One region of the Exiguobacterium sp. FSL W8-0210 genome, then DNA from elsewhere that is predicted to be linked to it. Evidence: a T-box and tRNA genes for the amino acid it is inferred to sense, from the RefSeq annotation. Region 1 holds a T-box; the other holds one or more tRNA genes.
The links. The T-box of region 1 lies ahead of MKY22_RS11475 (valine--tRNA ligase). A T-box ahead of a tRNA ligase gene usually reads a tRNA of that ligase, here a tRNA-Val.
Positions count from the first base shown of each region.

Region 2: it encodes a tRNA-Val, which carries the amino acid that the T-box ahead of MKY22_RS11475 (valine--tRNA ligase) is inferred to sense. The anticodon was not compared.

Region 1 covers NZ_JBBOUK010000001.1:2,174,078-2,189,771, reverse strand. Annotated here, with positions in the region: gene lon (endopeptidase La) at 1-1,451, shown strand, start outside; gene yihA (ribosome biogenesis GTP-binding protein YihA/YsxC) at 1,453-2,034, shown strand; gene MKY22_RS11505 (AI-2E family transporter) at 2,134-3,327, shown strand; gene hemA (glutamyl-tRNA reductase) at 3,542-4,882, shown strand; gene hemC (hydroxymethylbilane synthase) at 4,966-5,892, shown strand; gene MKY22_RS11490 (uroporphyrinogen-III synthase) at 5,882-6,562, shown strand; gene hemB (porphobilinogen synthase) at 6,559-7,548, shown strand; gene hemL (glutamate-1-semialdehyde 2,1-aminomutase) at 7,545-8,855, shown strand; T-box leader at 8,910-9,139, shown strand; gene MKY22_RS11475 (valine--tRNA ligase) at 9,190-11,826, shown strand; gene MKY22_RS11470 (bifunctional folylpolyglutamate synthase/dihydrofolate synthase) at 11,881-13,113, shown strand; gene MKY22_RS11465 (DUF5057 domain-containing protein) at 13,197-15,694, shown strand, end outside.
Region 2 covers NZ_JBBOUK010000001.1:2,853,452-2,869,145, reverse strand. Annotated here, with positions in the region: gene MKY22_RS14905 (Tex family protein) at 1-1,846, shown strand, start outside; gene MKY22_RS14900 (SprT family protein) at 1,843-2,283, shown strand; tRNA gene MKY22_RS14895 (tRNA-Asn) at 2,433-2,507, shown strand; tRNA gene MKY22_RS14890 (tRNA-Ser) at 2,515-2,606, shown strand; tRNA gene MKY22_RS14885 (tRNA-Glu) at 2,656-2,730, shown strand; tRNA gene MKY22_RS14880 (tRNA-Val) at 2,734-2,809, shown strand; tRNA gene MKY22_RS14875 (tRNA-Asp) at 2,846-2,921, shown strand; tRNA gene MKY22_RS14870 (tRNA-Gln) at 2,926-2,997, shown strand; tRNA gene MKY22_RS14865 (tRNA-Lys) at 3,005-3,080, shown strand; tRNA gene MKY22_RS14860 (tRNA-Leu) at 3,098-3,184, shown strand; tRNA gene MKY22_RS14855 (tRNA-Arg) at 3,189-3,265, shown strand; tRNA gene MKY22_RS14850 (tRNA-Ile) at 3,284-3,360, shown strand; rRNA gene MKY22_RS14845 (16S ribosomal RNA) at 3,496-5,057, shown strand; rRNA gene MKY22_RS14840 (23S ribosomal RNA) at 5,225-8,138, shown strand; rRNA gene rrf (5S ribosomal RNA) at 8,187-8,302, shown strand; gene MKY22_RS14830 (NUDIX hydrolase) at 8,415-8,885, opposite strand; tRNA gene MKY22_RS14825 (tRNA-Met) at 9,015-9,091, shown strand; tRNA gene MKY22_RS14820 (tRNA-Met) at 9,126-9,202, shown strand; gene tsaE (tRNA (adenosine(37)-N6)-threonylcarbamoyltransferase complex ATPase subunit type 1 TsaE) at 9,322-9,771, shown strand; gene tsaB (tRNA (adenosine(37)-N6)-threonylcarbamoyltransferase complex dimerization subunit type 1 TsaB) at 9,768-10,421, shown strand; gene rimI (ribosomal protein S18-alanine N-acetyltransferase) at 10,414-10,869, shown strand; gene tsaD (tRNA (adenosine(37)-N6)-threonylcarbamoyltransferase complex transferase subunit TsaD) at 10,866-11,873, shown strand; gene MKY22_RS14795 (hypothetical protein) at 11,902-12,471, shown strand; gene MKY22_RS14790 (haloacid dehalogenase type II) at 12,519-13,178, opposite strand; gene MKY22_RS14785 (flavodoxin) at 13,247-13,702, opposite strand; gene MKY22_RS14780 (winged helix-turn-helix transcriptional regulator) at 13,808-14,128, opposite strand; gene MKY22_RS14775 (DoxX family protein) at 14,312-14,710, shown strand; gene MKY22_RS14770 (flavin reductase family protein) at 14,730-15,323, shown strand; gene MKY22_RS14765 (hypothetical protein) at 15,455-15,694, opposite strand, start outside.

The sequences.
Region 1 (15,694 bases):
GCAACTATCTCGAATGGTTCTTCTCGTTGCCGTGGAATGAAGCAACCGATGATTTCTTGAACGTCTCAGCTGCTTCGGAACAGCTTGAAAAGGACCATTACGGTCTAGAGAAGGTCAAAGAACGAATCCTTGAGTATCTTGCCGTTCGTCAATTGACCGACTCATTGCGTGGACCGATTCTTTGTCTTTCTGGTCCTCCAGGAGTCGGGAAAACGTCGCTTGCCCGTTCGATTGCTACAGCACTTGAGCGGAAGTTCGTCCGTGTCTCACTTGGTGGCGTGCGCGACGAAGCGGAGATTCGTGGACATCGCCGGACGTATATCGGTGCGATGCCAGGACGGATCATTCGCGGTTTAAAACAAGCAAGAACGAACAACCCGGTCTTCCTGCTCGATGAGATCGATAAGATGTCAAATGACTTCCGTGGTGATCCGTCGTCCGCGATGCTCGAAGTTCTTGATCCGGAACAAAACAACAGCTTCTCCGATCACTATATCGAAGAACCGTTCGATCTATCGAACGTTCTGTTCATCGCGACAGCGAACGATGTCTCAAACATCCCCGGACCGTTGCTTGACCGTATGGAACTGATTCAAATCGGTGGCTATACGGAACAAGAGAAGACGGAGATCGCCGTTCGTCATCTCTTATCGAAGCAACTGGCTGAACACGGTCTGAAAAAGAGCCAATTGACGGTCAAAGCAGACGCGCTAGAAGAAGTCGTCCGTCGTTATACACGAGAAGCCGGTGTCCGGAATCTCGAACGTGTCCTCGGCTCACTTTGCCGGAAAGCAGCGAAACAAATCGCGATGGGTGAGAAGAAACGGGTGACGGTGACGAAGCGTAATCTGGACGATTTCCTAGGCAAACCGATTTACCGCTATGGTCAAGGCGAGCTCGAAGATATGATTGGCGCGGTGACTGGTTTAGCGTATACTGCTTTTGGGGGCGATACGTTGACGATCGAAGTCAGCCTTGCTCCAGGTAAAGGGAAATTGCAGTTAACCGGGAAACTCGGGGATGTCATGCAAGAGTCGGCTCAGACCGCGTACAGCTTCGTCCGAGCGAATGCGACGTCCCTTGGCATCGAACCGAACTTCTACGAAACGCAAGACATTCACATCCACGTTCCTGAGGGTGCCGTACCAAAAGATGGTCCATCTGCTGGGATCACACTCGCGACAGCATTGATTTCCGCTTTAACAAAACGTCCGGTTCGCCGAGACGTCGGAATGACGGGTGAAATCACGTTGCGTGGACGTGTCTTACCAATCGGTGGACTAAAGGAGAAGTCACTCGCAGCACACCGTGCGGGCTTGACGACCGTTCTACTACCGCAAGACAATACGCGGGACATCGATGATATCCCGGAAAGCGTCCGCGCAGGAATGGAATTCATTCCGGTCGCGACGATGGAGCAAGTGCTCGAACATGCATTAAAAGGAGAGTAACATGAAAATTTATAAAGCTGATTTTATTACGAGTGGCGTCAATCCGGAACATTATCCGGAGCCATTGTTGCCAGAAGTGGCACTCGCTGGGCGATCGAACGTCGGAAAGTCCTCTTTCATCAATAAACTGGTCCAGCGTAAAGCACTCGCGCGGACATCTTCGAAACCAGGTAAAACGCAAACCTTGAACTTCTTCAACATCAATGATGAAGTCATGTTCGTTGATGTACCGGGTTACGGATATGCGAAAGTCTCAAAGACGGAGCGTGAAGCGTGGGGCAAAATGATGGAGAAGTACTTCACACAACGGGAAATCCTCAAAGGTGTCGTACAGCTCGTCGACATCCGACACGATCCGTCTGCGGACGATGTGACGATGTATGATTTCTTGAAGTATTACGATCTACCGGTCATCGTCGTTGCGACAAAACTCGATAAAATCAAGAAGAGTCAACGTGATAAACATATCGCGGCGATTAAACGTAAGTTGCAATTTGATGGTCAAGATACATTGATTCCTTTCTCATCTGAGACTGGAGAAGGCGTCGATGCAGCGTGGGAAGCCATTTATCGCTTACTATGAATTGATGTTAAGCCTATGAAATCAGTAAGATTTCGTAGGCTTTTTTTATGTATGGTACATAAGATATGTTTTATGAAAAAACTATTATTTCGTAATATAGTGTGTAAGAATAGCTATAATGACTATGTAATAAATGGGAGTGTGAATGGTTTGGATTTGCTTCGAAATAAATGGTTTAAGGCATTAATCTGGGTATTGGTGATTTTTCTCGTTATCTGGGTCGGTACAAAGATCTCATTTTTATTCCAGCCGATTAAAGTCATGCTGGCATTAATCTTCCCACCGCTGATCATTGCGGGGATTTTCTATTATTTCACGCTCGGTATCGTAGATGCATTGCAAAAACGCGTCAAGAAACGTGGTCTTGCCGTGTTGATCGTCTTGCTTGGTTTCATCACGATTCTGACGATTGCTGTCGCTTCGATCGGACCGATCTTAGTCGAGCAGGTGACGGATTTTGCGACAAGCATTCCGACGCTCGTCATCGAATTGCGCGATCAGACGTTAAACTTACGCGATCAATTGATGGACAATCGTTTCATCTCGACATGGGTTCACGAGAATACGGACTTATTTGACAAGTGGACGAATGAAGCAACGTCGTATATTGGTACAGTCTTTAAGTCTGTCTCGACGTCTGTCGGAACGATTTTCGGTGTCATCTCTTCGACCGTCTTAATCATTGTCTTAGTGCCGTTCATCTTAGTTTACATGTTGCTTGACGGCTATAAGTTTCCGGATTCCGTCGTGAAGCTGTTGCCGAAAAGCTATGAAACAGAAACGCGTAAAATCTTGCACGATATGCACGTGACAGTGAAGCATTATGTCAATGGACAGGTTATCGTCTCAATCTGTGTCGGTCTCATGTCATTGATTGGCTTCTTCATCTCAGATATTCAATATGCGTTACTGCTTGCCTTATTCTGTACGGTCACGAACATCATTCCATATCTTGGACCTTACATCGGTGCTGTACCAGCGGTCATCGTCGGGTTCATCGATGATCCGATCAAAGCCGTCTATGCGATCATCACGATCGTCGTCGCGCAGCAAATCGAGTCGAACTTGATTTCTCCTTATGTCCAAGGGAAAACACTCAAGGTTCATCCGCTGACGATCATCATCGTCTTGCTCGTTGCTGGGAAAATTGGTGGAATCATTGGTGTCATCCTAGCAGTTCCGACCTATGCGGTCACAAAAGTCGTCATTCAAAATATCGCTCGGATCTATCGTTTACGTCAGCAACGTCTCGACGTACCGGACGTGACGGTATCACCTGAATCCTTGAAGTAAAGTGTAACCCTCTGACCTTTTTAGGAGCAGAGGGTTTGTGATTTTCATGAGAGAGGGATAAGGTAGAAGAAGAGAAAAAATGAAGAAGATTTCACAACTTCGACTCATTTTAGTTTATAAATTGATTGGAATCTTTTTTATAATGGTTATAATGTAGGATAGAGAACGAAAAGATAGATCGGAACGAAATCTTTGGACGTAAGGGGTAGAGCGCATGCATATCGTAGTGGTCGGCTTGAATAACAAAACAGCGCCTGTATCAATACGCGAACAAGTCTCATTTGGGGAGCATGAGATGAAGGGAGCGGTCGTCGCATTGCGCGATGAAAAAAGTATTTTTGAAAGTGTCATCGTCTCGACATGTAATCGGACGGAACTGTACGTCGTGACGGATCAGCCACATACAGGACGATATTATACGAAACGTTTCCTTGCAAACTGGTTCGGTTTGACGATGGAGGAACTCGAGCCGTATCTCTTCATTCATGAAGGGTTTGATGCGATGAAGCATCTGTTCCGCGTGACAAGTGGACTTGATTCGATGATTGTCGGTGAAACGCAGATCCTTGGTCAAGTGAAGACAAGCTTCTTCATGGCGCAGAAGCTTGAAACGACAGGAACGGTCTTCAATAAACTCTTCAAAGAAGCGGTCACGCTCGCCAAACGGGCTCACGCAGAAACTGGAATCGGTGAAAATGCCGTTTCTGTCAGTGCTGCTGCTGTCACGCTTGCCGAACAGTTACTTGGATCGCTTGAAGATAAATCAATCGTCGTCATCGGTGCGGGAGAAACCGGCGAATTGACGACGCTCAACCTATATGAAGCAGGGGCACGCGATATCACGGTCTTTAACCGGACGTTAGCTAAAGCAGAAGAGGTCGCGAATCGGTTCGAAGGATCGGCACATTCGATTAACGAGATGCAGTGCGGTTTGCTTCGGGCAGACATCGTCATCTCTTCAACAGGTGCCAAACGTGCCATCATCAAACGGGAAGACATCGCGGCAGCACAGCTGTTCCGGCACGATCGTCCATTCCTCTTGATCGATATCGCCGTACCAAGGGACATTGAACCGACCGTCGGTGATTTACCGGGTGTTCATTTGTACGATGTCGATGATTTGACATCGATTGTCCAACAAAACATGGCGGAACGGATGAAGGAAGCGGCGAAGATCGAACAACGGATCGAAGCAGCAATCGCTGAGTTCGAAGGTTGGATGACGACACTTGGTGTCGTACCGATCATCACGGAATTACGAGACCAGGCATTGCGGATTCAACAAGAAACGATGCAAAGCTTGGAACGGAAATTACCGGATATGTCAAAACGCGAAAAAACCGTCATTGGCAAACACATGAAATCAATCATCAACCAGTTGTTGCGTGAGCCGTTGTCTTATATTAAAGATGCGGCAGCGAAGCCAGATGCCGATGAGCGGATTGCGCAGTTCATGGATACGTTTGCATTAAACGAAGACTTGTTCGAAGGGCTCGAAGATGATGTCATGACATCAGAAGAGACGACACCTTCTGCAAAAGCTGTGAACCGGTGAACAAAGCACGATTTGTGTTACAATAGAAAATGCATGGGGCGGACTTGTGCCGCCCCTTTATCATTGTACAGGGGGATTTTAGCATGCGAAAAATCATTGTTGGATCGCGAAGCTCGAAGCTAGCGATGACACAGACGAAATGGGTCATTGACCAGTTGAAACAAGCCGGCGCGCCGTATGAGTTCGAAATCAAGAACATCATCACAAAAGGGGACCGCATTTTGGATGTGACGCTCTCGAAAGTCGGCGGTAAAGGATTATTCGTAAAAGAGATCGAGCAACAGATGATTGACGAAGAAATCGATTTTGCCGTTCACAGCATGAAGGATCTACCTTCTGAATTACCGGATGGTCTCATCATCGGTGCCACACCAGCACGTGTCGATGCGCGTGATGCCTTGATCACGAAAACAGGCGAAGGTCTTGCTTCCTTGCCAGAAGGTGCAGTTGTCGGCACGAGTAGCTTACGTCGTGGGTCGCAATTGCTAAAACTCCGCCCTGATTTAAAAATCGAATCGATTCGCGGAAACATCGACACACGACTCGATAAATTAAAGAATGGTCCGTTTGACGGAATTTTGCTCGCAGCAGCTGGTCTACAACGGATGGGTTGGTCTGAAGACGTCGTCTCGGAATATCTCTCGACAGATGACATGATTCCAGCCGTCGGACAAGGAATCCTCGGTATCGAATGTCGCGAACATGATCAAGAAGTACGTGACCTTCTGCACCTGATCCATGATCAGATGACGGAAAAAGTAGCTTACGCAGAGCGCGCGTTCTTAGCGGCGATCGAAGGTAGCTGTCACGTTCCGGTCGGTGGATTCGCAACGATCAACGAAGACATGTCAACGACACTTGTCGGATTCATTGGATCCGTCGATGGTGAGCAAATCCTACTCGAGCGCGAATCAGGTCTTGACCCGATGCAACTCGGTCAAGATGTTGCAGAACGTCTGCTTGCTTCGGGCGGTCGTGAGATTCTCGCGACACTTCCGGATGACTTGTAAGCAGGTACTCTTCACGGGCAGCCGACCACCGACGACCGAGCAGATGGCGCGACTGCGCGCCGTCGCGATCGAGTCAGTGCACTATCCTGTCATTGAAACGCGACCGGTTTCGTTTACATTGCCGAAGGGAATGGATTGGCTCATCGTGACGAGTCCGAATGGTGTCCACCGGATTGCTGATGCGTTGCCTGAATTAACAGCAACACGTATCGCGGTCGTTGGACGAAAGACGGCAGACGCACTTGCGAAGTACGGTCGAACGGCCGACTTCTGTCCGTCGACCTTTACAGGAGACGCACTCGTCGCAGAACTCGGACCACACTTGTCTGACGGCGATCATATCGTTTTTGCGCGTGGGAATCGGTCGCGTCAAGCACCAGTCGATCAGTTACGGAAACTGAATCGATTCACAATTGAAGATATCATCACCTATGAAACCGTCACCCGTCGACTACCTGAAGCACTTGTCAGAACTGCCACCTATATTGGACTGCAGAGTCCTTCCGCTGTCGAAGCGATTGCGCCGTTAGCCCCACAGACGATATTCATCGTCATCGGGACGGTCACGGAGCAAGCAGCAAAAGCAGCCGGACTTCAACCGATCCATGTCGCCCGTGAATTCACGGTGGACGGCATGATTGATCGTATCATTGAGGAGGAATCAGCATGAACACATTAGAATACGCACGTCACCGTCGTTTACGTCATACCGCATCACTCCGGTCACTCGTCCGCGAGAATCAGTTGCATAAATCAGATTTGATTTATCCGATTTTTGTCGCTGAAGGCGAAGACATTAAACGCGAAGTCAGTTCGATGCCTGGCGTCTTCAACTTATCACTTGATCATCTGACGGCTGAGATTGAAGAAGTCGTCGCACTCGGAATCGAATCTGTCATCTTATTCGGTGTTCCGCATGACCACTTGAAAGACGAGCAAGGATCAGGTGCGTTTCACGATCACGGGATCGTTCAAGAAGCGACACGTCTCGTCAAAAAAGTTGCTCCGCAGCTAACGGTCATCGCCGACACATGCTTATGTGAATATACGTCGACAGGTCACTGTGGAATCGTCGCCGACGGAACGGTCGATAATGATGCGTCATTACCGCTTCACGTCAAAACAGCCATCTCACAAGCTCGAGCAGGTGCCGACGTCATCGCGCCATCATCGATGATGGACGGATTCGTCGCAGCGATTCGTCAAGGATTAGACGAGAACGGCTTCAGCCATATTCCGGTCATGAGCTATGGTGTTAAATACGCGTCTGCTTATTACGGTCCATTCCGTGATGCAGCGAATTCGGCACCGGGAGAAGGCGACCGGAAAGGTTATCAAATGGATCCAGCAAACCGTCGCGAAGCGTTCCGCGAAGCAACAGCGGACGTCGATCAAGGAGCTGACTTCATGATCGTCAAACCTGCACTTGCGTTCATGGATATCATTCGTGATGTGCGCGAGCGAATCGATCTACCAATCGTTGCGTATAACGTATCGGGTGAGTATGCAATGGTCAAAGCCGCTGCCTTGAACGGCTGGATCGACGAAGAACGAATCGTCCTTGAGACGATGCTTGGCTTTAAACGAGCAGGCGCTGATTTAATCATCACCTATTTCGCAAAAGACATTTGTCGTTACCTGGAGGGGTCGAAATGAGCTTAATTAACCAGAACTCAAAATCAAAAGAAGCATTCGAGCGGGCACTCCCGCTCATGCCAGGTGGTGTCAACAGTCCGGTCCGTGCTTATAAATCGGTCGGGATGACACCGATTTTCGCAGATCATGCGAAAGGATCAAAGCTCTATGATATCGATGGAAAAGAGTATATCGATTATGTCCTGTCATGGGGACCAATGATTCTCGGTCATGCCGATCCAATCGTCACTTCAGCGATCCAAGAACAAGCGACACGTGGCTGGAGCTACGGGACACCAACGGAAATCGAATCAGCGATGGCGGAAGTCGTCATCAGTCGGGTGCCGTCGGTCGAAGTCGTCCGGATGGTCAACTCAGGGACTGAAGCAACGATGGCAGCGCTTCGTCTCGCACGTGGCTACACAGGTCGGACGAAAATCCTCAAGTTCGAAGGCTGTTACCATGGTCACGGTGACTCACTCTTGATTAAAGCAGGTTCAGGTGTCGCGACACTCGGATTACCAGATTCACCAGGCGTTCCGGCGCAAATCGCGAGCATGACGCTGACAGTTCCGTACAACGATTTGGATGCTGTCCGGATCGCGTTTGAAAAACATGGCGACGATATCGCTGGTGTCATCGTCGAACCGGCTGCTGGGAACATGGGCTTCGTGCCACCAGAACCAGGATTCCTCGAAGGCTTACGGGAAATCACGTCAGAAAACGGCGCTTTACTGATCTTTGACGAAGTCATGACCGGTTTCCGTGTCGGATTCCACTGTGCCCAAGGACATTTCGGTGTCACACCGGATATCACGTGTCTCGGTAAAGTCATCGGCGGCGGAATGCCAGTTGGTGCTTACGGTGGACGTCGTGACATCATGGAGCAGATCGCACCACAAGGTCCAATCTATCAAGCAGGTACGTTATCCGGGAACCCACTCGCGATGGCAGCAGGTCTAGCGACATTGACACAATTGAAACCAGAACACTATGCAGAGTTCGACCGGAAAACGAGCCGTTTGTCAGAAGGCTACCTGAACGCTGCGGCGAAGTATAACATTCCGTTGACGACGAACCGTGCAGGCGCGATGTTCGGTGTCTTCTTCACGGATGAGCGCGTCACGAACTTCGAAAAAGCGAAAACATCGAATCTTGAGATGTTCCGTTCGTATTATCAAAAGATGGCGGCGCGTGGTGTCTTCTTACCACCGTCACAATTCGAAGGTCTCTTCCTGTCAATCGCCCACACGGACGAAGACATCGAGCGGACGATCGAAGCCGTCGAATTGACGTTCCAAGAACTCCAAGTTGAATTTGGTCGTTAAGCAGTTCTTGACGATTGCTTGAACTCTCGGCTAAAATAAGTAAAGAAGAAAATGGCAACAGCGATGACGGGAAGAGTAGTCCTGTATTCGTACCGGTGTAGAGAACACATCCTTGGCTGAAAGATGTGACGGGCGAACAGGAGGAAGGTCACCCCACGAGCTGGTATCGTGAGTCTTACGAGCGATATCCGTCCTCCACACGTTACGTGGCTCGAGGGCATCCGATTGTGGATGAACTAAGGTGGTACCGCGGAAAAAAGCAACGGCTTTCTTTCGTCCTTAGCATAGGACGAGAGAAGCCGTTTTTATTATGGACAAAAAGGGAGCGATCAGGATGCAGGAATTATCAATGCCAACGAAGTATGATCCGCAGGCAACGGAAGAAAAATGGTACGACTTTTGGGTGAAAGGTGACTATTTCAAAGCCGATCAGGATCCAGAAAAAGAGCCGTACACGATCGTCATTCCACCACCGAACGTCACAGGTAAATTGCACCTTGGTCACGCGTGGGACACAACGTTACAAGACATGCTGACGCGGATGAAGCGAATGCAAGGGTTCGACGTCCTTTATCTACCAGGAATGGACCATGCTGGTATCGCGACGCAAGCAAAAGTCGAACAAAAACTGCGAGCAGAAGGGAAATCACGTCTTGAAATGGGTCGTGAGAAATTCCTCGAGCAATCTTGGGCATGGAAAGAAGAGTATGCGTCAACGATCCGTGCACAATGGGCAAAACTCGGTCTTGGACTCGATTACTCGCGTGAACGCTTCACGCTCGACGAAGGGTTGTCAGAAGCAGTTCAAGAAGTCTTCGTTAAACTTTACGAAAAAGGCTTGATCTATCGTGGCGAATACATCGTTAACTGGGACCCAGCGACGAAAACAGCGATTTCAGATATCGAGGTCATCTATAAGGATATCGAAGGTGCGTTCTATCACTTCAGCTATCCACTGACGGACGGTTCAGGTCATGTTGAACTAGCGACGACACGTCCTGAGACGATGCTTGGTGATACAGCGATTGCCGTGAACCCGAAGGATGAGCGTTACGCTCACCTCGTCGGAAAAACGATCACGTTACCAATTGTTGGTCGCGAGATTCCGATTGTTGCGGATGAATATGTCGACATGGAGTTCGGTACAGGTGTCGTGAAGATTACACCTGCACACGACCCGAACGACTTCGAAGTCGGTAACCGCCACGAATTACCACGTGTCCTCGTCATGAATGAAGATGGAACGATGAACGAGAACGCAGGGAAATACGAAGGCATGGATCGTTTCGAATGCCGAAAACAAATCGTTGAAGATTTAAAAGCAGAAGGTGTTCTAATCAAAATCGAACCACACTTGCACTCTGTCGGTCACTCGGAGCGTTCAGATGCGATCGTCGAGCCGTATCTCTCATTACAATGGTTCGTCAAAATGGAACCACTCGCGCAAAAAGCGCTCGAGGAACAACAAGGACCAGACAAGGTCAACTTCGTTCCGCAACGCTTTGAGAACACATACGTACGCTGGATGGAAAATATCCGTGACTGGTGTGTCAGCCGTCAACTGTGGTGGGGACATCGCATTCCGGCTTGGTACCATAAAGAAACAGGCGAAGTATACGTTGGCAAGGAAGCACCAGCAGACCTCGAGAACTGGGAGCAAGACAACGATGTTCTCGATACATGGTTCTCTTCAGCCCTTTGGCCGTTCTCAACGATGGGGTGGCCGAACACGGACGCTGCTGATTATCAAAAATACTTCCCGACATCGACACTCGTTACGGGTTATGACATCATCGCTTTCTGGGTCTCACGGATGATCTTCCAATCGTATGAATTCACGGGACAACGTCCATTCCAAGACGTCTTGATCCATGGATTGATTCGTGATTCGGAAGGACGCAAGATGTCGAAATCCCTCGGAAACGGGATCGACCCGATGGATGTCATCGAGAAATACGGTGCTGATTCACTGCGTTGGTTCTTAACGACTGGATCGACACCAGGGAACGATCTCCGCTTCTACTGGGAAAAGATCGAAGCAACATGGAACTTCTCGAACAAACTGTGGAACGCAAGCCGTTTTGCCTTGATGAACATGGATGGTCTAACGTTTGATCAGATCGATTTGACAGGCGAGAAGTCACTCGCAGATAAATGGATTCTGACACGCTTACAGACGACGATTGACGATGTGACGCGTCTGTCGGACAAATATGAGTTTGGTGAAGCGGGACGTATTCTCTATCACTTCATCTGGGAAGACTTCTGTAACTGGTACATCGAGATGGCGAAGTTACCGCTCAACGGGGAAGATGAAGCAGCGAAGCAGACGACGCGTTCGGTTCTTGCCTATACGCTCGACCGGATCATGCGCTTGATGCATCCGTTCATGCCGTTCATCACGGAAGAAATCTGGCAACACTTACCGCATGAAGGTGAGACGATCACACGTGCCGCATGGCCGACACGCGAGGCGTCACTCGACTTCCCGGAAGCTGTTCCAGCATTTGAAGCGGTTCAGAACGTCATCCGTTCGGTTCGTAACATCCGCGCGGAAGTGAACGCACCGATGTCGAAACAGATCCAACTGTTCATCTCGACGAATGACACACGTGTTCAAGACGACTTGTCGTCAAACAGCTCGTACTTGCAAAAGTTCACGAACGCGTCTGAACTCCGGATTGAAGAGCAAATGCCAGCGCCAGAAAAAGCGATGAGTGCGATCGTAACGGGAGCAGAATTGTTCATCCCGCTCGCAGACTTGATCAACATCGAGGAAGAAATCGCGCGCTTGAATAAAGAACTCGTTAAGTATACGAAAGAAGTCGAACGGGTCGAGAAAAAACTCAACAACCCTGGCTTCGTCGGCAAAGCACCAGCACATGTCATTGATGAAGAAAAAGCAAAGGCACTTGATTATACGGAAAAACGTCAAGCTGTCGAAGCACGCATCAACGAACTCTCACACTAATTACAGCAGTGGCTCAAGTCTCCTTGAGCCACTTTTTTTAAAGGAGCGAACAGCATGAGGACGCGAGAAGATGTATTGGATTGGTTATCGAGCTTACTAGCATTCGGCGTCAAACCAGGTCTTGAACGGATGCAGGCGATGTTACTGGAATTACAGATTGACCCGGACGCGATTCCGACGATTCATGTCGCTGGCACGAACGGGAAAGGATCGACGGTTGCGTTCTTACGTGAGATGGGAATTGCGGAAGGATTACGCATCGGGACGTTCACGTCGCCGTATATCATTCAGTTCGAGGAACGGATCATGTTGAATGGGGTACCGATCGCAGAAGATGATCTCGTCGCTGCTGCGATCGCCGTTCAAGCTGCCATCCAGCATATCGATCCGGCACTCGGTACGGTCACTGAGTTCGAGGCATTAACGGGACTTGCTTTCTATTATTTTAATCAGATTCGTCCCGATTTCGTCATTTATGAAGTTGGACTCGGTGGTTTGTATGATTCGACGAACGTCTTCAAGAAGCCGGTCGCGGCGATCATCACGTCGATCGGGCACGATCATCAAGCGATTCTCGGAGATACGCTCCAAGAGATTGCTTTACAGAAGTTCGGGATCATCAAACAAGGGACACCGGTCATCGCCGGAAAACTGCAGGAAGAGCTGACGGTACCGTTAATGGCGTATTGCGGGGACCGAAATGCGACGTTGAAATGGAGTCAGGAAGCGATCATCCGTTACCGTCTGAAAGAGACAGGTACCTGGGCGACATATGATGGGATTCCGGAGACACGTCTTGGTCTAGAAGGTCACCATCAAGTCCATAATGCGGCGAATGCTGTCATCTGTGCGCGGCGACTCGGGTGGTCGAAAGCGGCAATCCGAAAAGGACTACGGGAAGCAAAACATCCGGGACGGTTTGAGATTATCTCACGCAAACCACGAATCATTCTCGATGGTGCCCATAACCCGGAAGGCATCACGGCACTTGTGGAACGGTTAAAAGAGGAATCAAAACCGGTAACGTTACTTTGTTCGATTTTGCGTGACAAAGACCGGACAGCGATGCTAACGCAGTTACGTAGCATTACACCGGATATTTACGAAACGACATTTGATTTCCCGCGAGCGCGGACGATGGATGAGTTGCAAAAGGAAGGCGCTAACGTAACGACGGTCGAAGCATTCTTTGGTCACTTAAGCGCAGATCGAACATATGTCGTGACGGGATCACTTTATTTCATCAGTGAAGTGCGTCAAATGTACACAAACTCTTTTACAAAATAGGGAAAATGCGATTTCGCTCGTTATAATGAAATTGGGGAAGTATAGTCCCGGATTTCAACGAAATGATGAGGAGACGATGAGCGATGAGACAGTGGGTCCGTTTGTTAGTAGCAAGCTTACTGATTTTTTCAAGCTTTACGTATATACATGAACCGCATTCAAAAGCGGCAACAGGGGAAAAGTTCAAGATTTTAGAGATTCGTGATGACTGGTCGACGACGAACCGGATTGATCCGGGAACGACAATCACTTCGTTGTCACTGTTAAAAGAGTTGAATACCAGTCAATACGAAATCAAGATGATGACGGTCAAAGAACTAAATGCGTCTCGTTTTCCACTTGATGGCGCATTTGATGCAATCGTTTTTGATCCATCTATTTTTACTGGAACAGACCGTTATTCGATTACAGTATCTGATACATCCAAAAAACATAATACGAGTAAAATTGAGAATGATATTACGCAGTTAAAAGCGAATGAGATTTTGACGAACTATATTCAAAAAGGATTACCCGTCTTTTTACACGCTGATGTGTTAACACATGCAACGAGTAATTTCACTTCGATTTTTAAGCCAAGCATGACGTCTGGTGCTGCGATTGCCTATACGGATTCAAAACAGGTCGTCTCCCGATTACAATCCGAAAAAATTGAACGACCTCGTTTAAGCAAAGTAGCGGTTTCGCAGGCTGGTCAATCGTTAACATCGGTGGATAAAGCAGCACCGGCTTCACCAGATAAACCAATTGATTTTAATTTTACGCTTGATCAAACTACGGCTAATACACGTGTCCATTTGTATATTGATTTCAATAGTAATGACCAGTTTGAGGAATCTGAAAAGGTCGATGAAAAACCAGCGACGGTTTCTGGCTCCTTGTCCTATCAATTTGATGCACCGAGTTATACAGGACCACGGAACTGGATGATTAAAATCGTAAGTGAAGACGGACTCACAGATTATAAGACAGGAAGCTTCTTGATGAAAGACCAAGTGGCAGAAGCGAAGATTCTACAAGTCACGCGTTCCGGAACGAACGGTTCAATCAACGGTTTTATGAACTCAGGAACTTTACTAAAACAAGATGGGTTATATGATTTCAATGTAGAAGTCATTTCTGCGGACACGTTTAACAAAACATACACGACGAAAAATCTCAATACAGCATACGACATGCTGATTTTTGGTTTTCAAGATTCTTATGGTGCTGCTGCACTCAGTGATCCTGCATCGAATGCCATCCTTGACTTTACGAATACGGGTCAAGGATTGATGTTGACGCACGACACGATCTTCAGACCAGCTCAATCTAGTAAACCAGAGCTGTTCTGGGAAACGAAATTTGCCGATCTCGCTGGTCAAAAGAACTTTACGAATATGGGATATTCAGCACCTCGCAAATCTGGTCAAGCAGTCAAACAAAATGCCGGGGTCATGACTTCCTATCCATTTGCCTTAGCTGATACGGTTGCTATCGCAACGACACACAATCAATACTTTGGTCTAGATCTTGAACAACCGGACTTGATTCCATGGTATAACATCCGTGAAAACAACCTCAGTAGTTCGAATCAGGCTGCCGGAAGAACAATTGGTGATGCGCGCAACCACTATTATATGTATACCAAAGGAAATGTTACGTATTCCGGAGCAGGACATACTTCGAGCTTTAATCAACAACAAGAAAAAGAATTGTTCTCGAACACGATGTATCGCGCATTCATCGGTGCAAACCATAAGCCGCTCATCAAGAACATCTTACCAACGGATAAATCAAGTTACCTCGAGAATGAACCGTTGACGATCTCGTATCAAATCAATGATTACGATCTGCAAGATCGTGAGCTAAAGACACGGATCTATCTTGATAATGAGAAAGTCTTTGAAAACAATAAGTTGAAGAATAACTCGTTCGTCAGTCAATCCTTCGAATCAAAATTAAAAGGTAAAACAAATGTTACGATTCGAATCGAAGCAGAGGATCAGCGGGGAGCTAAGGCAATCGAGACACGGACCGTTCAAGTTGTTCGACCTGCTGTTTCTGCTCCTTTCGTATTATCTCGTTCTATTGATCCGGCTACTATTCTTAATGGTGAGACGGCTGAAATTTCATATACCATTAAAACAACACCGATGAAGCAACAAGAAGCTATTGGGGAGAATGGCTATATCAAAGGGAAATTTTCTGTGACGATGGAAAATATACTGTTCAATGAAAAATTACCGAGTAATTTAGAAGTAGTTTCAACTAGTGGGTTAAAGGATGCTATTATTTCTGGACAGTCTATAAAAGGCTACGCACCAAATATTGAATACGATGAAGCACTTGACGGCATTTACCAAGGGCAGTGGGTAGCTAAACAATCAGAAATAACATTTAAAGTAAAAGTAAAAGCTAAAGAATCTGCGGGCATTTACACGCTCGATAAAAAAGATAATGTGCTAACATCAACTAAAAATGTCTATAAAAATGAAACAAATCGTTCAGATAAACTAACGACAGTAAATAATGATCCACAAGCATTTCCGACACTGGGCTACGCATTGACACCGGCATTTGCGACAAGTGCGAAGATTCC
Region 2 (15,694 bases), 680 kb from region 1:
ACAACAAGTGGAAGATATCTACTTACCGTTTCGACCAAAACGTCGGACGAAGGCGGAAATTGCACGGGAAGCGGGGCTTGCGCCACTTGCTGACTGGTTACGCGACAAGTCTGCTTATGATGAAGCGACATTCCATCGCTTGAGCAATGGGCTGGATTCGGAAGAAGCGCTGACTGGGGCACAATCGATCATTGCCGAGGAGTGGGGCGAACAAGCGACGGTGCGTGAGTTCATTCGTAAGCAAATGCGCCGTTCAGCAGAAATCGTCACGAAACAAAAAAAGGATGCAGTCGATGAAAAAGGCGTCTTTGCACAGTATTATGCCTACAGTGAGCGGATCCAACAGATCGTTCCGCACCGGATTCTTGCGATCAACCGTGCGGAAGCATTGAAAATCGTCTCTGTGAAAGTCGTGTTAGAGGAACAACAGGTTTTACCGACATTGCTTCGTTCCTACGCACAACTGGCGCCAAAGAAACGTGATATCGTCGAAGCAGCAATCACGACGGGCTATAAAAAATCCGTCTTTCCTGCCATCGAACGAGAAATTCGAAATGAACTGACGGAAAAGGCAGAGCTCCAAGCGATTGACGTCTTTGGTAAGAATCTCCGTCAACTCTACATGCAACCACCGATGAAAGGGAAAGTCATGTTGGGTCTTGATCCGGCTTACCGGACAGGATGTAAGTGGGCAGTCATCGATCCGACAGGTGAAATGAAGGAAGTCGGCGTCATCTACGTGACGATGTCAGAACAAAAAGCAAAAGAAGCACACCAAACTCTTTCGCAGCTCGTCGATACATATGGAATCGAGTTGATTGCGATTGGCAATGGTACAGCTTCACGGGAAACAGAAGCATTCGTTGCGGACTGGATGCAGGGGCAAAAAGATATCGCCTTTACGATCGTCGACGAGGCAGGGGCAAGTATTTATTCTGCTTCAGAGATTGCCCGGACGGAGTTTCCAGAGCTTCAAGTCGAACAACGATCGGCAATTTCGATTGCGCGTCGCCTGCAGGACCCACTGGCTGAACTCGTCAAAGTCGACCCGCAGTCTGTCGGAGTCGGTCAATATCAACATGATGTCTCGCAAACGAAACTGAAGGAGACGCTTGATTTCGTCGTCGAGACGGTCGTCAACCAAGTCGGAGTTGATGTTAATACAGCGTCAGAACCGCTTTTGAGTTATGTCGCAGGAATCACGAAGGCGACAGCGAAAAAAATCGTCGAACGTCGCTCGGAACTTGGGACGTTCAAAACGCGTCAGGAATTATTGAAAGTTCCTCGTCTTGGTGCAAAGGCATATGAGCAGGCTGCAGGATTCTTGCGAATTCTAGAAGGTACGCATCCGCTCGACCGGACGCCGATTCATCCAGAGCAGTACAAAACAGTCGAGAAGTTGTTCAAGACATTAGGCTTAACACTTGATCAAGTTGGAACGGATGCGTTGCGGGAACAATTGTCTACATTGTCATTACCGGAGATGGCACAGACGCTCGAGATCGGAGAACCAACACTACGTGATATCATCGAAGCGTTACAACGTCCGGGTCGTGATCCACGGGAAGCGCTCGATAAACCGTTGCTTCGCCAAGATGTTCTATCGATGGATATGATCCAAGTCGGGATGGAGTTCCAAGGGACGGTCCGGAATGTTCTTGATTTTGGTGCGTTCGTTGATATCGGAGTGAAAGAGAATGGCTTGATTCATATCTCGAAACTTAGTCGTAAGCGTGTCAAACATCCACTTGATGTCGTCGCTGTCGGGGATATCGTGACGGTATGGGTGACAAATGTTGAACCAGAGCGGGGACGGATTGGTTTGACACTGGTTCCGCCGAAATGACGAATGAACAATTACAACGATACGTCGAGCAACTTTCGCTCGACGTATTTTCCTTACCGTTTCGACATGAAGCTTATTTTAATCCACGACTGAAGACGACAGGTGGTCGCTACTTCTTAGGCGATCATCATTTAGACTTCAATAAACGATATATCGATGACATGAAAGTCTTCCGCGGAATCGTGATTCATGAACTGTGTCACTATCATTTACATCTAGCAGGAATGGGACACCGTCATCAAGATCAAGACTTCAAGGAATGGTTAGAGCGCTATGGTGGGCTTCGATACAGTCCCAGAAGACAAGAAGACGAAAAAAAATCCTATCTTTATGAATGTGAGAAATGCAGCACATTATATAGAAGGAAAAGACGTATGAATACGGAAAGGTATCGATGTGGTCGATGTCGTGGAAAGATTTTTTACAAAAGTAGTTGACGTTCATTTCGGAGCATGATAAATTATAGAAGTCGTCAAAACGACAGCAACTAAACAACTTATCGTCGCTAAAAACTTTTTTAAAAAAGCATTGACGGAAAGAAAAAAAGTTGCTACTATATAAAAGTGTTCCGAACAGAACGTAACGTTCCGCAATAGCTCAGCGGTAGAGCAACCGGCTGTTAACCGGTAGGTCGTAGGTTCAAATCCTACTTGCGGAGCCATTCTTTTGGAGATGTACCCAAGTGGCTATAAGGGGCGCCCCTGCTAAGGGTGTAGGCCGGGAAACTGGTGCGAGGGTTCGAATCCCTCCATCTCCGCCAGACCTCTTATGTGAAAATGTTTCTTGAGAATAATTATTAATTACGATATGGCCCGTTGGTCAAGCGGTTAAGACACCGCCCTTTCACGGCGGTAACACGGGTTCGAATCCCGTACGGGTCACCATATGGAGGATTAGCTCAGCTGGGAGAGCACCTGCCTTACAAGCAGGGGGTCGGCGGTTCGATCCCGTCATCCTCCACCATTTCTTTTTAAAGAGTTGTTTACAACTTCAAATTGCGGTCCTGTGGTGTAGCGGTTAACATGCCTGCCTGTCACGCAGGAGATCGCGGGTTCGAATCCCGTCAGGACCGCCATTTTTGGGCTGTAGCCAAGTGGTAAGGCACTGGATTTTGATTCCAGCACGCGAAGGTTCGATCCCTTCCAGCCCAGTTTTCATGTGTCATTAGCTCAGTTGGTAGAGCATCTGACTTTTAATCAGAGGGTCGCAGGTTCGAATCCTGCATGACACACCATTTTTAATTTCATATTTGCGGTCGTGGCGGAATCGGTAGACGCGCTAGGTTGAGGGCCTAGTGGTGGCAACATCGTGGAGGTTCAAGTCCTCTCGACCGCACCATATCGCACCCTTAGCTCAGCTGGATAGAGTACTTGACTACGAATCAAGGGGTCGGGAGTTCGAATCTCTCAGGGTGCACCATATTTTGTTTGCTTTGACGGGCCTATAGCTCAGCTGGTTAGAGCGCACGCCTGATAAGCGTGAGGTCGGTGGTTCGAGTCCACTTAGGCCCACCATTTTCAAAACAAACAATGACGAACTTTGAAAACTGAACGATGAGGCAAAAAACGTATTCTACGGAATACAAAAATGAATGAAGCGCAAGCTTCGTCAATCGTGACTTCGGTCACAAAAACGAGCAAGTCAAACACTTCATGGAGAGTTTGATCCTGGCTCAGGACGAACGCTGGCGGCGTGCCTAATACATGCAAGTCGAGCGCAGGAAGCTGACGGAACTCTTCGGAGGGAAGGCAGTGGAATGAGCGGCGGACGGGTGAGTAACACGTAAGGAACCTGCCTCAAGGATTGGGATAACTCCGAGAAATCGGAGCTAATACCGGATAGTTCAACGGACCGCATGGTCCGCTGATGAAAGGCGCTCCGGCGTCACCTTGAGATGGCCTTGCGGTGCATTAGCTAGTTGGTGGGGTAACGGCCCACCAAGGCGACGATGCATAGCCGACCTGAGAGGGTGATCGGCCACACTGGGACTGAGACACGGCCCAGACTCCTACGGGAGGCAGCAGTAGGGAATCTTCCACAATGGACGAAAGTCTGATGGAGCAACGCCGCGTGAGTGATGAAGGTTTTCGGATCGTAAAACTCTGTTGTAAGGGAAGAACACGTACGAGAGGGAATGCTCGTACCTTGACGGTACCTTACGAGAAAGCCACGGCTAACTACGTGCCAGCAGCCGCGGTAATACGTAGGTGGCAAGCGTTGTCCGGAATTATTGGGCGTAAAGCGCGCGCAGGCGGCCTTTTAAGTCTGATGTGAAAGCCCCCGGCTCAACCGGGGAGGGCCATTGGAAACTGGAAGGCTTGAGTACAGAAGAGAAGAGTGGAATTCCACGTGTAGCGGTGAAATGCGTAGAGATGTGGAGGAACACCAGTGGCGAAGGCGACTCTTTGGTCTGTAACTGACGCTGAGGCGCGAAAGCGTGGGGAGCAAACAGGATTAGATACCCTGGTAGTCCACGCCGTAAACGATGAGTGCTAGGTGTTGGGGGGTTTCCGCCCCTCAGTGCTGAAGCTAACGCATTAAGCACTCCGCCTGGGGAGTACGGCCGCAAGGCTGAAACTCAAAGGAATTGACGGGGACCCGCACAAGCGGTGGAGCATGTGGTTTAATTCGAAGCAACGCGAAGAACCTTACCAACTCTTGACATCCCATTGACCGCTTGAGAGATCAAGTTTTCCCTTCGGGGACAATGGTGACAGGTGGTGCATGGTTGTCGTCAGCTCGTGTCGTGAGATGTTGGGTTAAGTCCCGCAACGAGCGCAACCCCTATCCTTAGTTGCCAGCATTCAGTTGGGCACTCTAGGGAGACTGCCGGTGACAAACCGGAGGAAGGTGGGGATGACGTCAAATCATCATGCCCCTTATGAGTTGGGCTACACACGTGCTACAATGGACGGTACAAAGGGCAGCGAGACCGCGAGGTGGAGCCAATCCCATAAAGCCGTTCCCAGTTCGGATTGCAGGCTGCAACTCGCCTGCATGAAGTCGGAATCGCTAGTAATCGCAGGTCAGCATACTGCGGTGAATACGTTCCCGGGTCTTGTACACACCGCCCGTCACACCACGAGAGTTTGCAACACCCGAAGCCGGTGAGGTAACCGTAAGGAGCCAGCCGTCGAAGGTGGGGTAGATGATTGGGGTGAAGTCGTAACAAGGTAGCCGTATCGGAAGGTGCGGCTGGATCACCTCCTTTCTAAGGAAAACGTCCCTTACGGGACATGCCCATCGTTCAGTTTTGAGAGCTCGTCTCTCAGTCTCGTAAGAGACACTCGCACCTTGAAAACTGAAGACATCAACAAGACATCAAACTTTTAATTAACCATGTCATTTAAGACGTGTGTTCTTAGAATACCAACGCTAGATCAAGGTATGAAGGGCGTACGGTGGATGCCTTGGCACTAGGAGCCGATGAAGGACGCGACGAACAGCGATATGCTTCGGGGAGCAGTAAGTATGCTTTGATCCGAAGATTTCCGAATGGGGGAACCCACCATCCGTAATGGGATGGGACATGTTACGTGAATACATAGCGTAGCGTGAGGCAGACCCGGGGAACTGAAACATCTAAGTACCCGGAGGAAGAGAAAGCAAATGCGATTCCCTGAGTAGCGGCGAGCGAAACGGGAACAGCCCAAACCGGAGAGCATGCTCTTCGGGGTTGTAGGACACTCTATACGGAGTCAAAAAGGAAGACAGTAGGTGAAGGACCTGGAAAGGTCGGCCGAAGAAGGTGACAGCCCTGTAGCTGAAACTGTTTTCCCTCCAGAGTGGATCCTGAGTACGGCGGGACACGTGAAACCCCGTCGGAATCCGGGAGGACCATCTCCCAAGGCTAAATACTCCCTAGTGACCGATAGTGAACCAGTACCGTGAGGGAAAGGTGAAAAGCACCCCGGAAGGGGAGTGAAATAGATCCTGAAACCGTATGCCTACAAGTAGTCAGAGCCCGTTAACGGGTGATGGCGTGCCTTTTGTAGAATGAACCGGCGAGTTACGATAACGCGCGAGGTTAAGCCGATGAGGCGGAGCCGTAGCGAAAGCGAGTCTGAACAGGGCGTTCAGTGCGTTGTCGTAGACCCGAAACCAGGTGATCTACCCATGTCCAGGATGAAGGTCAGGTAACACTGACTGGAGGTCCGAACCCACGCACGTTGAAAAGTGCGGGGATGAGGTGTGGGTAGCGGTGAAATGCCAATCGAACCTGGAGATAGCTGGTTCTCCCCGAAATAGCTTTAGGGCTAGCCTCGAGGTTGAGAGTTCTGGAGGTAGAGCACTGATTGGACTAGGGGCCCCCACAGGGTTACCGAATTCAGTTAAACTCCGAATGCCAGCAACTTATACTCGGGAGTCAGACTGCGAGTGATAAGATCCGTAGTCAAGAGGGAAACAGCCCAGACCGCCAGCTAAGGTCCCAAAGTGTATGTTAAGTGGAAAAGGATGTGGCGCTGCCTAGACAGCTAGGATGTTGGCTTAGAAGCAGCCACCATTCAAAGAGTGCGTAATAGCTCACTAGTCGAGTGGCGCCGCGCCGAAAATGTAACGGGGCTAAACATACCACCGAAGCTGCGGATTCCGTAAGGAATGGTAGGGGAGCGTTCCAAACCGCTGTGAAGCTGTACCGGAAGGAGCAGTGGAGCGTTTGGAAGTGAGAATGCCGGTGTGAGTAGCGAAAAGAGGGGTGAGAATCCCCTCCGTCGAAAGCCCAAGGTTTCCTGAGGAAGGCTCGTCCGCTCAGGGTTAGTCTGGACCTAAGCCGAGGCCGAAAGGCGTAGGCGATGGATAACAGGTTGATATTCCTGTACCGCCGATCCACCGTTTGAACAATGGGGGGACGCAGGAGGATAGTGACGCATGCGGATGGAAGTGCATGTGCAAGTTTCAAGACCGTCTGATTGGCAAATCCGTCAGGCACCAAAGTCAAGGAACGACGCGGAGTCCCGTAGGGACGTAGGTCACGATTTCACACTGCCAAGAAAAGCCTCTAGTGAGGGGGAAGGCGCCAGTACCGTAAACCGACACAGGTAGGCGAGATGAGAATTCTAAGACGCGCGGGATAACTCTCGTTAAGGAACTCGGCAAAATGGTCCCGTAACTTCGGGAGAAGGGACGCTCTACATGAGTAGAGCCGCAGTGAATAGGCCCAAACGACTGTTTAGCAAAAACACAGGTCTCTGCTAAATCGCAAGATGACGTATAGGGGCTGACGCCTGCCCGGTGCTGGAAGGTTAAGGGGATGGGTTAGCGCAAGCGAAGCTTTGAACCGAAGCCCCAGTAAACGGCGGCCGTAACTATAACGGTCCTAAGGTAGCGAAATTCCTTGTCGGGTAAGTTCCGACCCGCACGAAAGGCGTAACGATTTGGGCACTGTCTCAACGAGAGACCCGGTGAAATCATAGTACCTGTGAAGATGCAGGTTACCCGCGACAGGACGGAAAGACCCCATGGAGCTTTACTACAGCCTGATATTGAGGCTTTGTGCATGATGTACAGGATAGGCGGGAGACGTCGAGCCCGGAGCGCCAGCTTCGGAGGAGTCACCCTTGGGATACCGCCCTTCATGCATAGAGTCTCTAACTCGCAGCCGTGATCCGGCTGGAGGACCGTGTCAGGCGGGTAGTTTGACTGGGGCGGTCGCCTCCTAAACAGTAACGGAGGCGCCCAAAGGTTCCCTCAGAATGGTTGGAAATCATTCGTAGAGCGCAAAGGCAGAAGGGAGCTTGACTGCGAGACCTACAAGTCGAGCAGGGACGAAAGTCGGGCTTAGTGATCCGGTGGTTCCGCATGGAAGGGCCATCGCTCAACGGATAAAAGCTACCCTGGGGATAACAGGCTGATCTCCCCCAAGAGTCCACATCGACGGGGAGGTTTGGCACCTCGATGTCGGCTCATCGCATCCTGGGGCTGGAGTAGGTCCCAAGGGTTGGGCTGTTCGCCCATTAAAGCGGTACGCGAGCTGGGTTCAGAACGTCGTGAGACAGTTCGGTCCCTATCCGTCGTGGGCGCAGGAAATTTGAGGAGAGCTGTCCTTAGTACGAGAGGACCGGGATGGACGCACCGCTGGTGTACCAGTTGTTCCGCCAGGAGCATCGCTGGGTAGCTACGTGCGGACGGGATAAATGCTGAAAGCATCTAAGCATGAAGCCCCCTCCAAGATGAGATTTCCCTTTGAGTAATCAAGAAAGACCCCTCAGAGACGATGAGGTAGATAGGTCACGGGTGGAAGCATGGCGACATGTGGAGCTGAGTGATACTAATCGGTCGAGGCCTTGTTCTAGCAGATGCATTGTTGATGACTTCAGTTTTGAGGGCGCGAGCCCGATCGTCTGGTGACGATAGCCAAGTGGTCACACCCGTTCCCATGCCGAACACGGAAGTTAAGCACTTGAACGCCGAAAGTAGTTGGGGGCTTCCCCCTGTGAGGATAGGACGTTGCCAGGCACTTGACCGATCTGCAGATTGCAGGTCGGTCTTTTTGTGTACTCCTTGATAGGAAAGAAATAAAAAAACTGACGAATAGACGTTAAGTGTCAGTTTAAGCGAAGCATCTAGATTAAAAAGAAGAAGGTGTGTCAAGAAGACGAGGCGTAACTTGCTGTAAGAGCGCTGCAGCACGCGCTTCAAGCGGTGTTGGCAATTGATTCAGCGGGAAATACCGTAAGTCGAGACTCTCTCCGTCCGTCATTTGTAATGTACCCGATATTCCTTTTGCTTGAAAGAGATGGATCACACTATAGGTTTGATCGCCATTTGGATAACGGAAGAAGTAATCAGGACCCGAGAAGACGTCTAGCAGCTGAACGCTGCGTGCTTGAAGTCCGGTTTCTTCCTGTAATTCACGCATCGCGACTTCTTCAAGTGTCTCACCTGGTTCCATCGAACCACCGGGAAGTCCCCAACTGTGTTTATCCGAACGATATTGAAATAGCAGTTCATGTTGTGAATTTATGACGAGTACAGTCGAACCCACGCTGATCAACGGTCGGTTGCCTACGATTTTTCGTAAATCTAATAAGTATCCCATCTGCTCACTCCTTTCGTATCAGTATAGAAGAATATTCATTATGACAGTTAGTAAAAAGAAATAAGGCAAAAAGACTTGCCAATTTAAAAGACACATGTTATATTAATATCTGTCGAAACGTTATATCATCGCGGGGTGGAGCAGTCTGGTAGCTCGTTGGGCTCATAACCCAAAGGTCGTCGGTTCAAATCCGGCCCCCGCAACCAATTTTTAAATAATCAAATCCGAAACGTTTATCGTCGCGGGGTGGAGCAGTCTGGTAGCTCGTTGGGCTCATAACCCAAAGGTCGTCGGTTCAAATCCGGCCCCCGCAACCAATTTTAAACTTAACTTCAACTTTACTACGAAACGTTCAGCGTTTCGTATTTTTTTTTGCCTTTTTCGTTCGGTACAATAGAGAAGGACGAACAGTACGTATTAAAGGAGGAGACATCGTATGATAGAACTGAAAATGAACAGCTTGGAAGAAACGACTGCCTTGGCCCTTGAACTCGGACGACGTGCAGAAGCAGGGATGGTCATTACGCTTGATGGGGATTTAGGTGCTGGGAAAACGACCTTTACGCAAAGCTTTGCGAAAGGGTTAGGTGTGACGCGCCACGTCAACAGCCCTACCTTTACGATCATGAAAGTCTATACGGGACGTCTTCCTCTTTATCATATGGATGTTTATCGCCTGGAAGGTTCCGGTGATGATATCGGACTTGAAGAATATTTGAACGGTGAAGGCGTCGCCGTCGTCGAGTGGTCTGAATTGATCGCGGACAGCCTCCCACCTGAACGGTTGGCAATCACGATCACGCGAACGGGTGACGATAGTCGTCGTTTTGAGCTGACGCCGATCGGAGAACGATACATTACATTATGTGAGGGATTGAAATCATGAAAATCGTAGCTATTGATACATCGACGAAACAATTATCGGTCGCTCTTTCAGACGGGAAACAGATTGTAGCAGAAGCTTCTTATGTCACGTCTTTGAATCATGCGACGAAACTCATGCCGTTGCTTGAGCGCTTGATGGTGGAAGCAAAATGGACACCGGCTCAACTGACACGTGTCGTCGTTGCTGACGGTCCTGGTTCTTATACCGGATTACGGATTGGAGCGACGACAGCGAAGACGCTCGCCTATACACTGGGCATCGAGCTCGTTGCCATCTCGACACTTGAACTGATGGCAGCTTCGACAGGTCATACGGGACGCGTCGCAGCGATTCAAGATGCGCGGCGTGGAGCAGGGTTTGTCGGAGTATACGAAGCTGGAGAACGAATCGCTGAAGAACAGCATGTCGAGATCGCTTCTTTTGTGAAGACGTTACCGCCAGATACGCTCGTCACAGGAGACGTCGATGCGTTCGAAGAGATTCTTCAGCCATTTGAAAAGGCGGCTCCTGCTTTCCGGACGCCACGTGCCGGCGTACTCGCTTTACTCGGTGCAACACGCCAGACGGTCGAAGCGCATGCGTTCGAACCACGTTACCTGCGTCTAGCTGAAGCAGAGGCGAAATGGATCGAGGCACAGCGTCATGAGTAAGGGCATTCGTCGGATGACCGTACAGGACGCTGCAGGTGTTCATGCGGTCGAACTCGAATCGTTTGCGACACCGTGGACGCTAGATGCCTTCGAAGCGGAAATGACACAAAATCCGAATGCCTATTATGTCGTTGCCGATCAAGATGGTATCGTCGGGTTTGCTGGTCTGTGGCATATCGCGGATGAAGGACATATTACGAATATTGCCGTCAAGCAGTCGCACCGCGGACAAGGACTTGGGGAAGATCTGCTAACGGCATTGATCGCCGTCGGTCGTGCGCTTAGTTTGCGGGCGATGACACTCGAAGTACGTGTCTCGAACACACCAGCGCGGACTTTATATGAAAAACTCGGATTTCAGTATGTTGGTGTCCGAAAACGATATTATCAAGATAACAATGAAGATGCTGCCATCTACTGGCTGGAGCTGGAGGGAGAAGACCTATGACACAACCATTGATTCTAGCAATCGAATCGAGTTGCGACGAAACGGCGGCTGCCGTCGTCCGTGGAGGAATCGACGTCTTATCGAACGTCGTCTCGTCTCAAATCGAAAGTCATAAACGATTCGGTGGCGTCGTGCCTGAAGTGGCTTCACGGCATCACGTCGAACGGATCACATACGTCATCGATGATGCCTTGACGGAAGCGAACGTCACGATTGACGATATCGATGCGATCGCCGTCACGGAAGGACCTGGACTGGTCGGAGCATTACTCGTTGGTGTCAGCGCAGCGAAGGCACTCGCCTTTGCGCATGATAAACCATTGATCGGTGTTCATCATATCGCAGGTCATATCTATGCGAATCGTCTCGTGCAAGAGCTTGAGTTTCCGCTCGTCTGTTTGATTGCATCAGGTGGGCACACGGAACTGATCTACATGCCGGAAGACGATGTATACGAAGTCATTGGTGAAACACGGGATGATGCCGCTGGGGAAGCCTATGATAAAGTTGCTCGGACGTTGAAGTTACCGTATCCAGGTGGTCCACGAATCGACCAATTGGCACAGACCGGTCAGGATACGTTCCATTTTCCGCGTGTCTGGCTCGAAAAGGATTCGTATGACTTTAGCTTCAGCGGTTTGAAGTCCGCAGTCATTAATGCCGTGCATAACGCCGAACAACGGGGGGAAACGATCATTCCGGAAGATTTAGCTGCGAGTTTCCAAGCGAGCGTCGTCGAGGTACTCGTGACGAAGGCGGTCCGTGCCGTGAAGGATAAAGGGGGACGTCAATTACTGCTTGCTGGTGGCGTCGCTGCCAACAAAGGATTACGCCAAGGTCTCGAAGCAGCGTGTGCGAAGGAAGGAATCGATCTCGTCATTCCGCCGATGCACCTGTGTGGAGATAATGCGGCGATGATTGGAGCGGCTGCGATTCATCCATATCGCGCGTTACGCTATTCGACACTTGCCATGAACGCAGAACCTGGGCTAGATTTAAAGTAAGGAATCCGAACAACTTGGGGGAAATGGAATGAAAAAAGTCATCATCGCATTGTTAGCGGTACTGGTCATCGTCGCGATCGGACTTCAGGTCCGAGAAATCGTGAACGCATACCAAGTCGCCTATAAGGAAGAACTCGTACCCGATAAAAAAGCGGTCGAGACGAATACGAAACAACGTCCACTTTACGAAATCGGACGAGCAGAAGGGGAAAAGACCCGGATTCAAAAGTTATATGCTTTTGATCAGACAATCAATGGTAAGCTCAGTAACGTCGTCATCGTCGATCGGAAGTATGGTTTAACGAACAAGGCGAGTGATGATTATTTCATGATTGCTTCCGGAACACCGGTGACGGATCAAGAAAAGAAGTCATTCGAACCAATGATTCAAAAGATGGATGCAGAACAAGTCCAAGCCGAGGTCATCTCAAAGCATGAGGTGACGGCTGTCGAGAACAATAAAAAACGGACGTTGACGTTATTTAAGGTCTTCTATAAGGATACGGATCAAAACGAATACCTCTTCTTCATCGAAAAAGAAGGCGGTCTGAAACTCGATCTATTCAAGAAGGGTTACTCACGTTTGTCTAATTACTAAATCCATGAAAACAGCGGATTCCTAAATAGGAGTCCGCTGTTGTTCGTTCATTGCCATTCAGTGATACCCGTCAAGTCATCATAGATGCGATCGGGATCGAGATTCAATTCCTCGACCGGAAGTCCATTTCGATTGATCCATGCCGTTTTGAAGCCGAAACTCTTCGCCCCGGTGATATCCCAACCGTTCGAGGACATGAAGAGGATCTCCTCGCGTTTTAGACCGAGCGTGTTTAAGGCATGCATATAGGATGCAGGTGCTGGCTTATACTGTTTGATATCATCGACACTGACGAGATGTTCGAACCGATCGGCTAAGCCTGACTGCTCAATCAGCGGATCGAGCATATCATGGGAACCATTCGAGAAGACGACCAGATGCTTGTCCGCCATCGTCTCGAGAACGGAGCTGACTTCAGGATATACATCAAGCGTCAGGTACGTCTCCATTAAGGTCGTGATTTGTTCCTCGGTCACATGGATCTTTAGTTCAAGTAACGTATAGCGGAGGGCATCTTGTGTCACTTGGCTGAACGGCACATACTGTCCGTTCAATTGCCGGAGGAAAGAGTACTCCAGTTGTTTCTCCCGCCAGCGTTTGCTGATCGCTTCTCCGTGATCCGGATAAAGCACTTCGGCTTGTTCTTTGACGGAATGGACATCGAATAATGTACCGTAGACGTCAAAGACGAGTGCTTGAATCGTCATAAAACATTCATCTCACTTTCATAGAGTCTGCTTTAACGATTCCCTTACAGTAGGGATTCAAACGACACTCAAGCATGAACCTGTTGTAAAAAGCGATGAAACGTTTGCGCGAACGCACGACAAGCGGCTTGTTTCTCCGGGGTATTCGGATCAAACTCAATCTTCAAGCCATCCGTTACGAGGGTCGCCCCAGCTTCTTTTAATGCGTCTTCAATCAAATCAACGGCTGCGCAGTACTTCGGATAATCAAGATCCCCCGAACCAAAAGCAGCCGCCGGTATCCCGTCTAAGGATTGTTCCCGGAGCTCCTCGACAAAATCTTCTGCTTCATACGGTAAATCACCGTCTCCCCATGTATATGAGCCGAGTAATAGACCATCAAAACGTGATAAGTCCTCCCCGACGAATTGATCTAGTTCCGTGATCGTCACGTCGACATCGTGTTGCTCGAGTTCATGTTGAATGAGCGAGACGATATCTTCCGTATTACCGGACATGCTGACGAATCCAATCGCGATATGCATGCATCTTCCTCCTTTCACTGTACTTCTCCACTTTAATTGATAATGATTATCAATGTCAAAGGGCGTATAAAAAAGCACCTTCCAAAGAAGATGCTTTTCTATACATTAGTCTTGTAGTTCGGCCCATTCCTCAATGGAACGAATGACCGGTTCGAGTTGGCGCCCTTTGTCGGTCAAACTGTATTGAATCTTAATCGGACGATCGGGAATGACAGTCCGGATGACGATGCCTTCCGCTTCGAGCTCCTTCATACGTTCCGTGAGCATACGACCTGATAATTCGGGGATGGCATCTTGAATCTCATTGAAACGACATGTCTTCGTCAACAAGTGACGTAAGATCAGACCCGTCCATTTCTTACCTAAGATTTCAAAGGCATGTTCGACTTTGGGACAAAGAGCCGGTTGGATTGCGACTTCTTCCATCAGCACTCATCCTTTCTATAGTTGTAGTATACCCGCTTCTGCTAAAAAAATCGAATCATTTTACTTAATGTAACAAAAAGAACTAAAACAAATCTATTTACTTTTAGTAAGTGATAAGATATAGTCTGTTTATTGAGTTACTTAAAGTAACTAAAATACATTAGGTAAAAGGAGAAGAGAGAAATGATGGATACAGGACTTTTAATCATTCGTTTAATCATCGGCTTAACGTTCGCTGCACACGGGACACAAAAATTATTTGGTTGGTTCGGCGGACACGGGATCGCTGGAACAGGCGGCTGGTTCGAATCAATAGGCATGAAGCCAGGGAAGGCACTCGCGATTACAGCAGGTCTTGCTGAATTGATCGGCGGCTTGTTGTTCGCAGGCGGTGTATTCCTCTGGATCGCAGCGCTCCTCATCATCGGATCGATGCTTGTCGCGATCGTTAAAGTACACGGTGCGAATGGTTACTGGGTGACGCAGAACGGGTACGAATACAACATGGCATTGATCGTCATCGCCCTTGGTGTAGCGATGATCGGTGCTGGAGACTATTCACTCGCTGCACTCATCGGGTGAAGAAAAAGGTGGGTCATTCATGAAGTTCGAGGCATCAACGCTTAGCGCAAAAGACAATTATAAATTACTGATCGGAAGCATCATTCCGCGTCCGATTGCTTTCGTGACAACGCAAGGAGAGGACGGGACGGTCAACGCCGCACCGTTTTCCTTCTTTACGGTCGCTTCAAGCAGTCCGCCGCAACTGGTGATCGCCGTACAACGGACGGATCAGGGGCAGAAGGATACGGCACGTAACATCTTAGCGAAACAAAGTTATGTCATCCATATCGTCAGCGAAGAGATCGTCGACGCAGTCAATGAGACAGCAGCGCCACTTGCTTACGGTGAAAGTGAGCTTGAGCGGACGGATTTGACGCTCGTCGATAGTGACGCGATCGAAGTACCCGGAATCGCCGAAGCGAAAATCCGCTTCGAGATGCGCTTGACGCAACACGTCGAGCTAGAAGGTGCCGATCTTCTGATTGGGGAAGTACTGCGTTATCACGTCGCGGATGAACTCGTCGAGTCGTTCCGGATTGACGCAGCAGGCTTGAAGGCTGTCGCTCGTTTAGCAGGGAATGATTATGCGACGATCGGGAAGACGTTTACGATTGCCCGACCGACAAAATGATAGAAGCGTGAATGCTTGATGCATCGTACGATTCGTTTTGATTCAAACGAAAAGGAGTGGAGAGACCGGTCTAGCTACCGGAATCTCCACTCCTTTTTCTCATGTCGTTCATCTGATTCATCGATCGGACTTCAAGGTTGCGGATCGATTTCGTTTGAAGAGGCTTCAAGACCATGACGTTTACTGTACTGATAGCCATCGAGCAAATAAAAGACGATCGCGAGTGCCCAAATGCCGACACAGCTGATTAAGAAAGCGGTGAGCGGTGAGACACTACCGTAATACGATAGGATCAACGGGTCATTGAGTTCGACGAATAGCTGTGTCGTCAGGAGCGTACAGCATAATCCCGAGAGTAAACTGACGAAAAG